Regions from separate parts of the Methylobacterium sp. JK268 genome, predicted to be linked through region 1. Evidence: riboswitches for the same ligand, from Rfam matches in the RefSeq annotation. Region 1 holds a riboswitch; the other holds the start of a gene.
The links. A riboswitch is a leader RNA that binds a small molecule or an ion and turns the genes downstream of it on or off. The one in region 1 is predicted to bind cobalamin.
Positions count from the first base shown of each region.

Region 2: another riboswitch for cobalamin. It lies ahead of ACW9J6_RS03850 (CbtB domain-containing protein); the one in region 1 lies ahead of ACW9J6_RS08950 (TonB-dependent receptor).

Region 1 covers NZ_JBSVZN010000007.1:59,624-66,722, forward strand. Annotated here, with positions in the region: gene ftsZ (cell division protein FtsZ) at 1-165, shown strand, start outside; gene lpxC (UDP-3-O-acyl-N-acetylglucosamine deacetylase) at 579-1,526, shown strand; gene ACW9J6_RS08945 (outer membrane protein assembly factor BamD) at 1,753-2,652, shown strand; cobalamin riboswitch at 3,259-3,454, shown strand; gene ACW9J6_RS08950 (TonB-dependent receptor) at 3,643-5,673, shown strand; gene ACW9J6_RS08955 (nuclear transport factor 2 family protein) at 6,011-6,391, shown strand; gene ACW9J6_RS08960 (alpha/beta hydrolase) at 6,536-7,099, opposite strand, start outside.
Region 2 covers NZ_JBSVZN010000002.1:398,572-405,670, forward strand. Annotated here, with positions in the region: gene cobU (bifunctional adenosylcobinamide kinase/adenosylcobinamide-phosphate guanylyltransferase) at 1-225, opposite strand, end outside; gene ACW9J6_RS03840 (LysR family transcriptional regulator) at 324-1,235, opposite strand; gene ACW9J6_RS03845 (MFS transporter) at 1,332-2,501, shown strand; cobalamin riboswitch at 2,587-2,780, shown strand; gene ACW9J6_RS03850 (CbtB domain-containing protein) at 2,811-2,987, shown strand; gene ACW9J6_RS03855 (CbtA family protein) at 3,066-3,833, shown strand; gene ACW9J6_RS03860 (DUF1636 domain-containing protein) at 3,830-4,186, shown strand; gene cobW (cobalamin biosynthesis protein CobW) at 4,183-5,217, shown strand; gene ACW9J6_RS03870 (Uma2 family endonuclease) at 5,300-5,908, shown strand; partial or broken gene ACW9J6_RS03875 (cobaltochelatase subunit CobN) at 5,908-6,465, shown strand; partial or broken gene ACW9J6_RS03880 (IS110 family RNA-guided transposase) at 6,628-7,099, opposite strand, start outside.

The sequences.
Region 1 (7,099 bases):
GCGCCGCCCGCCCCCCGCGCGCCCCAGGGCTACGCCCCGGCGCCGCAGGGCTACCGGCCGGCGCAGGGCAACCTCGACCCGCAGGGCCGCGCCGCGCCCGCCCCGCGGATGATGGACGACGACCAGCTGGAGATCCCGGCCTTCCTGCGCCGTCAGGCGAACTGACGGGCGGCCGTCCCGCCCCGGGACACCCGCCCCGGGACACCCGTCCCGGGGCGGGATCGCGGCGCGATCACGGTAAGGCCGCGAAGGCGCCGCGCGGATGCCATCGCGGCCGGTCATTGAGGCGTTTCGGACACACCCCGGGATCCCCGATCCCGGGGCTTTCGCGGTTTCGTAAATCTCTGATCCGTCACGCGAATCGGTTTTGCAACCGGACCCGCCGGGTTGTTACAGAGCGTAAGAAACCGTGATTTGGCCGCGCTTTCGAGCGCGACTATAGGTGTCCCAACAGCAAAGCAGGGACGCGGACCTCACCGTAGGTCACAGCGCCCAAGGGGCTTCGAACAGCGGATGGGTCTCACTCGAGCGTGTTCCCGAATGGGACGCGGCGGTGGACCGCGTCCGGGGGCTGAAGAATGAAATCGAGTTCGCAGACGACCCTTCGCTCCGCCGTGAGCCTGTCAGGCATCGGCGTGCATTCCGGGAACCCTGTCGGCATCACCCTCCACCCCCGCGAAGCCCACGAGGGCATCGAGTTTCTCCGGACCGGCATGCCCAGCGGCGTCGACCGGCTCATCAAGGCCCATCACAGCCAGGTCTCCGCCACCGAACTCTGCACCGTGATCGGCGACCGCCAGAGCGGCGCGGTCGCCACCATCGAGCACCTGATGTCCGCCCTGATGGGGCTCGGGCTCGACAACGTCCTCGTCGAGATCGACGGGCCGGAGATGCCGATCCTGGACGGGTCGAGCGCCCCCTTCGTGGCCGCCATCGACTCCGTGGGCCTCGTCTCCTGCGGCGCCCCCCGCCGCTTCCTGAAAGTCCTGAAGCCCGTCCGGGCCGAGAAGGGCCGGGCCTTCTCCGAATTGCGGCCCTACGAGCGCGGCTTCCGCCTCGACGTCGAGATCGACTTCGAGAGCCCGGTGATCGGCCGCAGCCGCAAGGCCCTCGACCTCACCCCCGCCGCCTATCGCCGCGAGATCGCCCGCGCCCGGACCTTCGGGATGATGCGGGACGTGGAGCGCTACTGGAAGGCCGGGTTCGCGCTCGGCGCCTCGCTGGAGAACACCGTTGCGGTGGGCGAGGGCGGCGTCGTGAACCCGGAAGGCCTGCGGTTCCCGGACGAGTTCGTGCGCCACAAGCTCCTCGACGCGGTCGGCGACCTCGCCCTCGCGGGCCTGCCGATCCTCGGCGCCTACCAATCCTATTGCGGCGGCCACGGCCTCAACGTCGCCGTCCTCGATGCCCTGTTCGCGGACCGCGCGAACTACGCCATGGTCGAAGGGGCGGGCGCCCGCCGCGAGCCGGTCCTGGCCGATTTCGGCATGGGCCTGGGCGTCGCCGCCTACGCGCCCGACCTCTGAGCGCCGGCGCGGCCACCGCGCGCGTTGCGCGAAAGCCACAGCCATCCCCTTCCGCAAGACGGGCCTGTGCAGAGCCGATCCGGCCGGTCCCCGGCGCCTCGCCACGCCGTTTTCGCGCCCTAATCGCCACGCAGAGGTTAACGCCGAGCCCGGACGGCAGCGTCCGCGGACGGCCTGACCGACCACACCGGCGCCCGTGCGGGCTGCCTGCCTGAGGATGAACCGTATGCCTCTCGCCTCCTCGCTTCGCGGTGCGAAAGGTGCCGTTCTGCGCGCCGCGCTGCTCGCGGCCTGCGGCGCCGGCCTCACCGCTTGCGACGCCCTGGATTCGATCAATCCCTTCGGGCCGGAGAAGTACAAGCCGGAGGTGATCGAGCGCCGCCCGGCCGACAAGATCTACAGCGAGGGCCTCGCCAAGCTCGAGGACCACGACTACGACGAGGCGGTGAAGCGGTTCGATAACCTCGACAAGGAATACGCCTACTCGGACTGGTCGCGGAAGGCCGTGCTGATGACGGCCTACTCGAACTACGAGGGCGGCAAGTACGAGGACGCGATCACCGCGGCCAAGCGCTACCTGCAGCGGCATCCGGGCAGCAAGGACGCGGCCTACGCCCAGTACATCCTGGCGATGTCCAACTACAAGCAGATCCCGGACGTGACCCGCGACCAGGACCGCTCGGAGCGGGCGCTGGCCGCCCTGCAGGAGCTGGTCCAGAAGTACCCGACCTCGGAATACGTGGCGGACGCGAAGGCCAAGATCCAGATCACGCGCGACCAGCTCGCCGGCAAGGAGATGACGATCGGGCGCTACTACCTGGAGCGCCGCAACTTTCCGGCCGCGATCAACCGCTTCCGCGACGTGGTGAGCAAGTACCAGACGACCCGCCACGCCGAGGAGGCGCTGGAGCGCCTGGCCGAGGCCTACATGGCGCTCGGCATCGTCGGCGAGGCGCAGACGGCCGCCGCCGTGCTCGGCCACAACTTCCCCGACTCGCCCTGGTACAAGGACGCCTACGCGCTCCTGCAGAACGGCGGCGTCGAGCCCCGCGAGGAGAAGTCCTCGTGGATCTCCAAGGCCTTCCGCGGGGTCGTGGGCATCGAGCAGACCGCCGAGGCGCAGTAGGCCGCGTCCCCGCCGGGGCGGCGACGCCCCGGGACCGGCCGGACGCGAGCGGCAGAATCGCGTGGTATCAAATCCCCCATCCTGCAGCGCTTGCTGCGGGACGGGAGATGGAGGTTTCCGCGTCGCTTCCGACCCGTCGCTGAGATGGTGCGCGGGTCCTTGGCATCAGAATCGGACTCCGAGAGCGGTTGCGACGATCACCGGATCACCGAACCCGCTCCAAGTTCTGCTGTGATCACATTGTCTTCACGCGGGCCGGCGGCCATCCCGATTGAGCATGCTCTCGGGTCGCACCTCAATCAGCTTGAACGTGCGAAAGACGGCTGAGGGTGGAAGGCAGCCGCTCGCGGTGCGGACCGCGGGCGTCAGCATCACGCAACGTTCGGACTTTCAAGCGAGCCTACCGGATTGGCTGCGCAGCATCGGACAGCGGCCGTTCGATGCCGGTGATGCGCCTCCGACACTCACGCCCGTTGGCGCAAGGGTGGCGTACCAACCCGGGCGCTTCCAAGCGAGCGGTGGTGCTCGGGTGCAACTCTCCTGTCACGGACGAGGCACGCGCCCTTAGAACCGCAGTGCCGACATTGACCCCTCTCACTCGACCCGCCTACCGTCACGGCGACGGTTCCCTCTGGGGATCAAAAGGGAACGCGGTGAGGGCGTGCGCCCGAGGCCGCGGCTGCCCCCGCAACTGTAAGCGGCGAGCCTTCCGCCACCATGTCACTGGGCAGCCTCGCCCGGGAAGACGGTGAGAGGGCAGCGACCCGCGAGCCAGGAGACCTGCCGTCAGCCGTGGTCACACGCGAAACGCGTCGGGCGGGGTGTCCTGACGGGTGTCGAGGCGGACGCTTCGCGTCCGCGCGGCCTCGTTCGCGGTGACGTGCCACTGCCGTCTCCCGAGGCCGTTCCGTGCCCGTCTCCCGTCCCTGGTTCCTCGCGGCACTCGCCGCCAGCTTCCCTGTCCCTGTCCTGGCGCAAGCCGCCGGCGAGATCCGCCTCGACGAGATCGAAGTGACCGCGCCACCGCCTGCCTCCACGGGCGCCGCCGCCAGCGCCGGCTACCCCGGCGGCGTCACCGGCATCGGCGGGTCCCTGCGTCCGGTCGAGGCCGCGAGCGCCGGGGTCATCAGCGGGGCTGCGATCAACAGCCGCCCGGTCACCCGCCCGGGCGAAGTGCTGGAGGAGGTGCCGGGTCTGATCGTCACCCAGCATTCCGGCGAGGGCAAAGCCAACCAGTTCTTCCTGCGCGGCTTCAACCTCGACCACGGCACCGACATCGCCATCGACGTCGACGGCATGCCGGTCAACATGCGCACCCACGCCCATGGCCAGGGCTACGCCGACCTCAACTTCCTGATTCCGGAACTCGTCGGCGCGGTCGAGTTCCACAAGGGACCGTACTTCGTCCGCGACGGCGACTTCGCCTCCGCGGGATCGGTGCGCATCGACTACCTCGACACGCTCGACCGGAACGTCGTGCTGACGACGCTGGGCAGCTTCGGGTTCAAGCGCGGGCTCTCGGCCACCTCCGTACCGCTCGGCGCGGGCAACCTGCTCGTCGCCGGGGAGGCACAGACCTACGACGGGCCGTGGGCGGTGCCGGACGCCCTGCGCAAGCTCAACGGTGTCGCCCGCTACAGCCAGGGCACCGCCACGGACGGGTTCGCCGTCACCGGCATGGCCTATTGGGCGAAGTGGAACGCGACCAACCAAATCCCGGAGCGGGCGGTGGCGGAGGGCATCATCGGCCGCTACGGCACGCTCGACCCGACCGATGGCGGCGATACCGGCCGGTTCTCGCTCTCAGGGCGCTGGAGCCAGTCGGATGCCAGCGGCATCACCCGGGCCTCGGCCTACGTGATCCGCTACCAGATGAACCTCTGGAACAACTTCACCTATTTCCTCAACGATCCGGTCAACGGCGACCAGTTCCGCCAGCGCGACACGCGGGTGCTCGGCGGCGGCGAGATCAGCCGCGTCTTCCAGGGCGACCTGTTCGGGCTGGCGATGGAGAACGAGATCGGCGTGCAGACCCGCACCGACGACATCCGGGTCGGCCTGTTCAACACAACGTCTCGCCAGTACCGCTCGACGGTGCTCGACGACCGGGTGCTGGAAGCGAGCGCGGCCTTCTACTACGAGAACCGGGTGCGCTGGACCGACTGGCTGCGCACCAGCGTCGGCTTCCGGGCGGACGGCTACGATGCCGACGTCCGCTCCGACACGCCCGCGAACTCGGGCAAGGCCCGGGACGGCATCGTCAACCCGAAGCTCGGGGCGGTGTTCGGGCCGTTCGCCAACACCGAGATCTACCTGAATTACGGTGGCGGCTTCCACTCGAACGACGCCCGCGGCGTCACCGCGACGGTCGATCCGGCAAGCCCGCTGTTCGCCATCAGCCGCTCGCCGTTCCTCGTGCCCTCGACCGGCTACGAGGTCGGCATCCGCAACCGCTCGATCACCGGGTTGGAGACCAGCCTCGCCCTGTTCCGGCTCGACTTCGCCTCCGAGAACCTGTTTCAAGGCGACACAGGCACCACCGAGCCGAGCCGGCCGACCCGCCGCTTCGGCATCGAGTGGAGCAACCACTACGCGGTCACGCCCTGGCTGCGGCTGGAAGGCGACCTGACGATCACCAACGCCCGCTTCGCCGACCGTGACCCCGTCGGCCAGCGCGTGCCGGAGGCGCCGACCACCATCGCGTCGGCGGGCATCACCTTCGGCGAAGGCCAGGGCTGGTTCGGCAGCTTGCGCGTCCGGTACTTTGGACCCCGGCCGCTGATCGAGGACAACGCGGTGCGCTCGAAGCCGACGGCGCTGCTCAACGGCCGGTTCGGTTATGCCTTTGACAATGGCGTGAGCCTCGCCCTGGACGTGCTCAACCTGACGAACGCCAAGGCCGACCAGATCACCTACGACTACGAGTCCCGCCTGCCCGGAGAGGCGGTGGGAGTCGCCGACCGGCACTTCCACCCCGTGGAACCGACCGCGGTGCGCCTGACCCTTGCGGGGCGGTTCTGATGGATCGTCTCTGGTTGAGACGAAGCAGATTTGGGTGACGCAAGAACGGGCGGAAGGGTAGGCGTCAGGAAACCGTGTCGGGACATGAGTTGGCCGGAAAACCCTCGAACCCGGACACTCCCGACACGGTGTGCGAGGGGCCGCTTCGGATCAAGTGCAGAGATTGCGCGGGCGGCGCTGGATGTCTGAGTAAGGTCGAGAGCGGCCCCTGCCTAGGGTCCAAACCTCATCAGCTTGACCGTGTGGGAGTCAGCTTTCGACCCAAACCAGACAGGTCGGTCCCGGGGCGCGTGCTACAACGGTCCAACATCCGCGGTGATGCTCAAGGAGGCCCGATATGGACGGTCGAGGAATTCGAGCGGCACTGGATCACCATTGGGCCGCGTCCGACGCAGGCAACTTCGATGAGGAGCATGAGATCTACCGGGAGGACGCCGTGCTGGAATATCCGCAGTCGGGCGAACGCATTCGCGGGCGGAAAAACATTCAGGCTTCCCGCACCGCACAGCCAAACCGGAAGCACTTCACAGTACGTCGGATTACAGGCACAGGCGATCTCTGGATCACCGAATATGTTCTGACCTATGATGGTCGGCCGTCCTACACCGTGAGCATCATGGAATTCTGCGACGGCAAGGTAGCTCGTGAAACCCAGTATTTCGCGGATCCGTTCGAGCCCGGCCCTTCGCGTGCGGAGTGGGTTGAGCAGATGCCTTGAATTCGAGTCGCCGAAGCGGATCGTCCCGGGACCATGACCGACCATCGTTGCCCGGTTTTCCCGTTGCCGACAGGCCGTTCGACCCCGGTGACCGCTGCCCACCCTCGGCGGCCCCTCGCACGGTCAAGCTGATGGGGTGTGACCCTAAGCGAGCCCGATCAGCTTCAGGGCCGCTCCGCCGTTCGGCCCATAAGGATTACCGAGGCTCTCGCACATCTCGAAGTGGTTGAAGTTGGGCCCGACCACCAGCTCAGCCGGTTTGCCGGTCGCCTTCACGGCCGTCACGAGGTCGCGTGCTTGGCGCTGGAACTCCGGCGTCTCGCTGGTCCCGTGCGAAACGATGAGGGGGGCGCGCAAGTCGCCGAGGTGTCGGATCGGACTGAGCGACGCTTCAATATCGTCGTCGAACCTCACATAGGTGTTGCGGGCCGAAAGGCGGACCGGTTTCAGGTCGTAGATTCCGCTCATCAGCAGGCCGCCCTTGATCGGCACCTCCGGGAGGCCGAGAGCCTGCCAATCCGTCACCATCACGGTGCCAGCCAAGTGCGCGCCCGAAGAATGCCCACCCACGTAGAACCGCGACGGGTCGCCGCCGAAACGCGCCGCGTTCGTCCACGCCCAGGCCACGGCCCGACGCACCTGCTCCGCCATCGGCCTCAGATCGCCTCCTGCCGCATCGGCCTGGATGAAATCCGGCACGACATAGGT
Region 2 (7,099 bases), on a different contig from region 1:
GACGAGGTCGTAGGGCGCATCCAGCGTCTCCCAGCCGGCGGGCCGGCGCGCGCGATGGTCGGCGATCCGGGCCCGCATCTCGCCGTCGAGGGCCCGCGCGGTCGCGACGTAGAGCCAGGGCGGCGGCAGCGCCTGGATCAAGCATTCCGCATGGGCACTCTTGCCCGAGCGGGCGCCTCCGAGCAGCAAGGTCAACCGTGGCAAAGTCGCCGTTTCATCTCCCACGCGGGTCGTCTCCTCTGAATTCATCAATGACACTCTCTCCCTGCTCCGGGGCCTATGACACATGGCGGAGACGTGTGCGAGCGGGGCCGGCGCATGGCCTAATCCCCGCCCGTCGCGCGCATGCGCGCGACGAGGAAGTCCACGAGCACCCGAAGGCGAGCCGGCATCGCCGCGCCGCCGACGAACACGGCGTGGATCGCCTCCCGGTCGCCGGGATTGAAGGTTTCGAGCAGCGGCACCAGCCGCCCGGCCGCAAGTTCTTCCGTGATGTGGAAGTTGCCGACCCGTGTAATTCCCACGCCGGCGAGGGCGAGTTGCACCAGCGTCTCGCCGTTATTCGCCCGAAGGCTCCCCTGGACGGGGAGAACGTGGTCGCGCCCGTCCTCCCGGAAGGGCCAGCCCGGCTCGATGCGGCGGAAGCTGAAGTCGAGGCAGTTGTGGACGGCGAGGTCGGCCGGCACCCGGGGCGTGCCGGCGCGGGCGAGGTAGGCGGGCGAGGCGACCACCGTGCGCCCGGTCTCGCCCAAGCGCCGCGCCGTCAGCGGGCTGTCAGCCAACGGCCCGAAGCGGACCGCGAGGTCGACGCGGCCGCCGAGCACGTCGGCGAGTTCGTCGGAGAGCTCGATCTCCACGACGATTCCCGGATGAAGCGCCGCGAAGGCGGCGAGGATCGGCACCACCACCAGCCGGCCGTGGGCGGTCGCGGCGCTCACCCGCACCCGGCCGCGCGGGCGGCCCTGGTCGGCGAGGGCCTGCTCGGTGTCGTCGAGGTCGGCGAGGATGCGCCGGGCCGCCCGCCCGTAGGTCTCGCCCTCGGCCGTGAGGTGCAGGCTGCGGGTGGTCCGCAGGATCAGCCGCACGCCGAGCCGCGCCTCCAGGCGCGCGACGATCCGGCTCACCGCCGAGGGTGTCAGGCCGAGCCGGCGCGCGGCACCGGCGAAGCTCCCGGCCGCGATCACCGCCACGAAGGCCGCCATCTCGCCCGCGCGATCGACGCCATCCCGCCCCATTCGTGACTCCACCGCACGGATCTCGGTCCGCGGCCCCGTCTACCGCCCTGGCGCCGCATCCGCCACGTGCTCTGCCGGAACGACGAGGAGATCACGATGCGACCCAACCCCGCCCTGCTCGCGCTGGCCATCGGCGCCTTCGGCATTGGCGTCACGGAATTCACCCCGATGGGCATGCTGCCCCTGATCGCGACCGATCTCGGCGTCTCGATCCCCGCGGCCGGCCTCGTGGTGAGCGCCTACGCGCTCGGCGTGCTGGTCGGGGCGCCGCTGACGACCCTTGCAGGCGCACGCTTGCCGCGCCGCACCCTACTGATCGGCCTGATGGCGATCTTCACCGCGGGGAACGGGATGGCGGCGCTGGCGGACAGTTACGCGTCGCTCGTCGCGGCCCGGCTCATTACCTCGCTCAACCACGGCGCCTTCTTCGGGGTCGGCGCGGTGGTCGCGGCGCGGCTCGTCCCGCCGGAGCGGCGCGCAGGGGCCGTGGCGGCAATGTTCTCCGGCCTCACCGTGGCCACGATCGGCGGGGTGCCGCTCGCAGCCTGGATCGGCGAGTTGCTCGGCTGGCGGACGGCGTTCTGGGGCATCGCCGGCATCGGGCTCATCGCCATGCTCGCGCTGCGCCTCGCCCTGCCGGACCTGAAGGCCGAGGCCGGCGCCGACATGCGGGCTGAACTGCGGGTGCTCGTCCGTGGGCCGGTGCTCGCAGCCCTCGGACTGACGGTCGTCGGCGCCAGCGCCATGTTCACGGTCTTCACCTACATCGTGCCGATCCTGCGGGTCGAGACGGGGGCCTCCACCGGCTTCGTGACCACGATGCTGGTGCTCTACGGGGTCGGGCTCGCGGCGGGGAATTGGCTCGGCGGGATTCTGGCCGATCGCTCGGTGGACGGCACCATCGCGGCATCCCTCGCCGGGCTGGTGGCCCTCCTCCTCCTCCTCGCCGGCATGGTGCGCGTGGAGGTCGCGGTCGCGGTCCTGATTGTCCTGTGGGGCGTGGCGAGCTTCGCGCTGGTCCCGCCGCTGCAGATGCGGGTGATGAACGAGGCGCACGAAGCGCCCAACCTCGCCTCGGCGATGAATATCGGCGCCTTCAACCTCGGCAACGCGATCGGGGCGGCTGTGGGCGGCGCCGTGATCGATGCCGGCCTCGGCTACCCAGCCGTGCCGCTGGCCGGCGCCGCCCGGGCCGGCGCGGGCCTCCTGATGCTCGCGGCCCTGCGCCGGGGACGCCGCGCGGTCCCGATCCCCGCATCGTGCTGAAGGGGAGGGCGGTGCCCCGCAACGAGGCGGGGACGGCGGAGGCGAGTCGGATCGCGGGCCGATTGCAAGCCCGCCGCCGACTCGCTACGGTCCGCCCCGACGGTGCCTCGGCGACGAGGTGAAAAGGGAACGCGGGACGGGGACATCCCCCGGAAGCCGCGGCTGCCCCCGCAACTGTGAGCGGCGCGGGCCCGCCATCGGCCACTGGAGCGATCCGGGAAGGCGGCGGGTTGGTCGAACGCCGTGAGCCAGGAGACCTGCCGTCACCCGTTCCTCTCGACGCCGCCGGCGGGGCGGCAGGAGTCCGTCATGGTCGCTGCTCTTCGTACCCTCGCTCCGGCCCAAGCCGGTGACCGTCTCGTCGCCGTTCTGGTCGCCGCGACCCTCGGCATCGGGCTGATCTTCGCCTCGGGCTTCTCGCCCGCCATCGCGCTGCACAACGCGGCGCATGACTGGCGCCACGCCAACAACTTCCCCTGCCACTGAGCGCATCCGGCGCCCGTTGACCGCTCGCCCGGCGTCGTCTCGGCGCCGGGCGGCCTTCGCCTCGGCAGGACGATTCCCATGACGATCCGACTCCTCTCCGCGGCCCTGGTCGCGGGATTCCTCGCCGCCTGCGTGGCGTCGGGGCTGCAATTCGCGCTGACCTCCCGGCTGATCCTGGAGGCGGAGACCTACGAGAACCACGCGGCCGAGACCCATGCCGCCCTGGCACCGCTGCCCGGGCTGATCGTGCTCGCCGCCCACGCGGAGCACGATCACGGAAAGGCACCCGAGAGGACCGCCGAGGCGGAGGAGTGGCAGCCCGCCCCCGGCCTGCCGCGCCTCGCCTTCACGGCACTAGCGACCCTCGTCACGGGCGTCGGCTATGCGCTCCTCCTCGGCGCCGTGCTGCTCGCCACAGGCCGCACCATCACCCGCGGCGAGGCTTTGCGCTTCGCCATCGGCGGCTTCGTCGCCGCGAGTCTCGCCCCGGCGGTGGGCCTGCCGCCGGAACTGCCCGGCATGGGCGGGGCCGCGCTGGAAGTGCGGCAGGGCTGGTGGGTCGTGACGGTGGTCGCGACCGCGGCCGGCCTCTACTTCGCGGTGATCCGCGGCGGGGCGCTCGCCCTCGCCGCGGGGCTCGCGCTGATCGTCGCCCCGCATGTCTGGGGCGCCCCGCACGTCACCGAGAGCGGGGCGCTGCCGCCGGCCCTGGCCGCGCAGTTCGCGGCACGTTCGCTCGCCATCGGCTTCGCCTTCTGGGTCGCGCTCGGGCTCGCCTTCGGCTGGGCGTGGGACTGGGTCGCCCGGCCCGCCGAGGGGACGCTGCGACCCGAGGCGGCCCGATGAGCGTCACCCTCTACGTCTGCACCACCTGCCGGGCGGACTCCGATTCCCCAGACGGTCCGCGCGCCGGCGCGCGGCTCCACGCGGCCCTCGCCGAGGCCTTCGCCGACGAGGCGGTCACGGTGGCGCCCGTCGAGTGCCTGTCGGTCTGCAAGCGGCCCTGCACGGTCGCGGTCGCCTCGCCGGGCCGCTGGACCTACGTGTACGGCGACCTCGATCCGGCGGGTGCCGTCGCGATTCTCCGGGACGGGCTGTCGCGCTACGCGGCGGCGCCCGAGGGGATCGTGCCCTGGCGCGAACGGCCGGAGGCCTTCCGCAAGGGCGTCGTCGCCCGCATCCCGCCGGTGACCGCATGACCATCCTCAGCAAGATCCCCTGCACCATCGTCACCGGCTTCCTCGGCGCGGGGAAAACGACGCTGGTGCGCCACGTCGTCGAGCACAATGACGGCCGACGGCTCGCGATCATCGTCAACGAGTTCGGCGATGTCGGCTTCGACGGCTCGCTGCTCGCCTCCTGCGGCGTGCCGGGCTGCGACGAGGACGCGGTGGTGGAACTGCCGAACGGCTGCATCTGCTGCACCGTGGCCGACGACTTCGTGCCGGCGCTCAACAAGCTCCTCGACCGCCCCGAGCCGCCCGAGCACATCCTGATCGAGACCTCGGGCCTCGCCCTGCCCAAGCCCCTGGTCCAGGCCTTCAACTGGCCGGCGATCCGCTCGCGGGTGACCGTCGATGGCGTGGTCGCGGTCGTGGACGGGCCGGCGGTGGCCTCCGGCGCCTTCGCGGAGGATCCGGAGGCGCTGGCGGCCCAGCGCGCGGCGGACCAGTCCGTCGACCACGACAACCCGCTTGAGGAGGTGTTCGAGGACCAGCTCCTCTGCGCGGACCTCGTCGTCATGAACAAGGGCGACCTTCTCGACGCGGAGAGCCGCGCGCGGGCGCGGGCGGAGGTTGAGGCGCACCTGCCCCGCGCCGTGAAGCTCGTCGAGACCCAGCACGGCGCCATCGACCCGCGCGTGCTGCTCGGCCTCAACGCGGCGGCGGAGAGCGACCTCGCGTCCCGGCCCTCCCACCACGAGACCGAGGCGGACCACGACCACGACGATTTCGACAGCGTCGCGATCACCGTGGGCCCGGCGGGTTCGCCCGACGACCTCGCGGCGCGGGTGGCGCGCGCCGCCGAGGTGCCGGGCGTGCTGCGCATCAAGGGCTTCTGCCCGGTCCGGGACAAGCCGATGCGGCTCGTGGTCCAGGGCGTCGGGCGGCGGATCGCCCACCACTACGACAGGCCCTGGCGGGCCGGAGAGCCGCGGGACGGGCGGCTGGTGGTGATCGGCCTGTCGGGCTTCGACCGGGAGGCGGTCGCGGCGGCTTTGGCGCGCTAGGATGAGGGGAGTGCAGAGGGCGTTCCGCCCTCTGCCGGGGTCCCGGGGCGGCGCCCCGGGTCGCGAGACGAGGGGCGTTCCCATGCCGGAGCCCGCATCACGGCGCTGGACGGTGCCGGAGTTCTTCGCCTGGCAGGAGAGCCAGGACGCCCGCTACGAACTCGTCGGCGGCGTTCCCGTGCGGATGAAGGCAGGAGCCCGCACCATCCACGACGACATCGTGGTCAACCTGCTCGCCGAGTTCCGGACACGGTTGCGTCGCGGCTCCTGCCGCCCCTTCACGGGCGACGGCAGTGTCGAGACGCGGCCCGGGCAGATCCGCCGCCCCGATCTCGGCGTGGATTGCGGCGCCCGCGACCCGAACGGTCTGGTGGCGGCCGACCCGCGGCTCGTGGTCGATGTGCTGTCGCCGAGCACGCGCGACTTCGACACCTTCGACAAGCTCGGCGAATACAAGGCGGTCACGTCGCTGCGCCACATCCTGCTGGTCGAACCCAACGCGGCCGAAGTGGCCGTCTGGTCGCGAGACGCGGACGGAGCTTGGACGCGTCGCCTGGTGACCGGCATCGAGGCCGAGATCGACCTTCCGGATCTCGGCCTGCTTCTGCCGCTCCGGGAGATCTACGACGGCGTGACCTTCCCGACCCGGCCGCGCCTCGTGCACGGGGCGGAGGAGTCCGGCAGCCCCTGATGCATCTGCTGCGCGTCGATACGGTCTCCCTCGACGAGGGCGAGGCCGCGGTGGATCTGGGTCAGACGCCCGGGGACATCGTGGCACTCTCCTTCACGGACACGGACCTCGCGGGGCTCGCGGCGGCCCAGGCCGAAGCGGGCCGCGCGGTGGCGATGCCGAGCCTGCGCCTCGCCAAGCTGGCGCAGCTGCGCCACCCGATGTCGGTCGATCTCTATGCGGAGCAGGTCGTGGCGCGGGCGCGGTTCGTGCTCGTGCGCTGCCTCGGAGGGCTCGATTACTGGCGCTACGGCGTCGAGCGGCTGGCGGAGGTCTGCCGGGCCGGCGGCATCCCGCTCGTGGTGCTGCCGGGCGACGACCGGCCCGACCCGCGGCTCGCGGCCTTCTGCACGGTGCCGGAGGGGTTGCGCGACGCGCTCGACGGCTACTTCCGGGCCGGAGGGCCGGAGAACCTGCGCCGGTTGATGCTGCGGATCGCGGGCGAACTCGGCGTCGCGGTCGAGGCCGCACCACCGCAGGCCCTGCCGCGCGGCTTCGTGTGGTGCCCCGGCTGCGGGGTCGCGCCGGCGATGCCCTCGCCTGTTCGCGGGGGAGAAGATTCACACTTTACCGGATGGGGCGCCGGATCCCCCTCTCCCTGCGTGCGGGGAGAAGGCTGCGGACCCCTTGTCGGGTCCGCAGCGAGCCCGAAGGGCGAGGGTGAGCGACTGTCTGGCGTGTCAAGTCTGGGCGGCGAGTTGGGCGCGGACATCACGGGCCTTGGCGTTGAGGCGCACGAGCAGCTTGTGGGCGAGAGCGATGCGGATGACCTTTGGGGGCTTTCCGGCTTGGCGCAACCGTTGGTCGAAGGCGATGAAGTCGGGATCGAAGCGCCGCACGCAGCTGGTGACCACGAACAGGATGGCGCGCACGTCGGCCCGTCCGCCGCGCACGGGGCGTCGGCCGCTGCTCTGGCCGCTGTCGCGGGCGATGGGTGCCAAGCCGGCCAGCTTGGCGATGGCTTTGCCCGAGAGGGTGCCGATCTCCGGCAGGTCGGCCATCAGGCGGGCGATCGTGCGGTCGGCCACGCCCTTGATCGTGCGGAAGGTCGCATCGAGGGCAACCCAGAGCGGATCGGCCTTGAGCTGGGCGGTGATCGCCTCCTCCAACGCGGCGATCTGGCGGTTGATCAGCTCGACCATCTCGGCGACC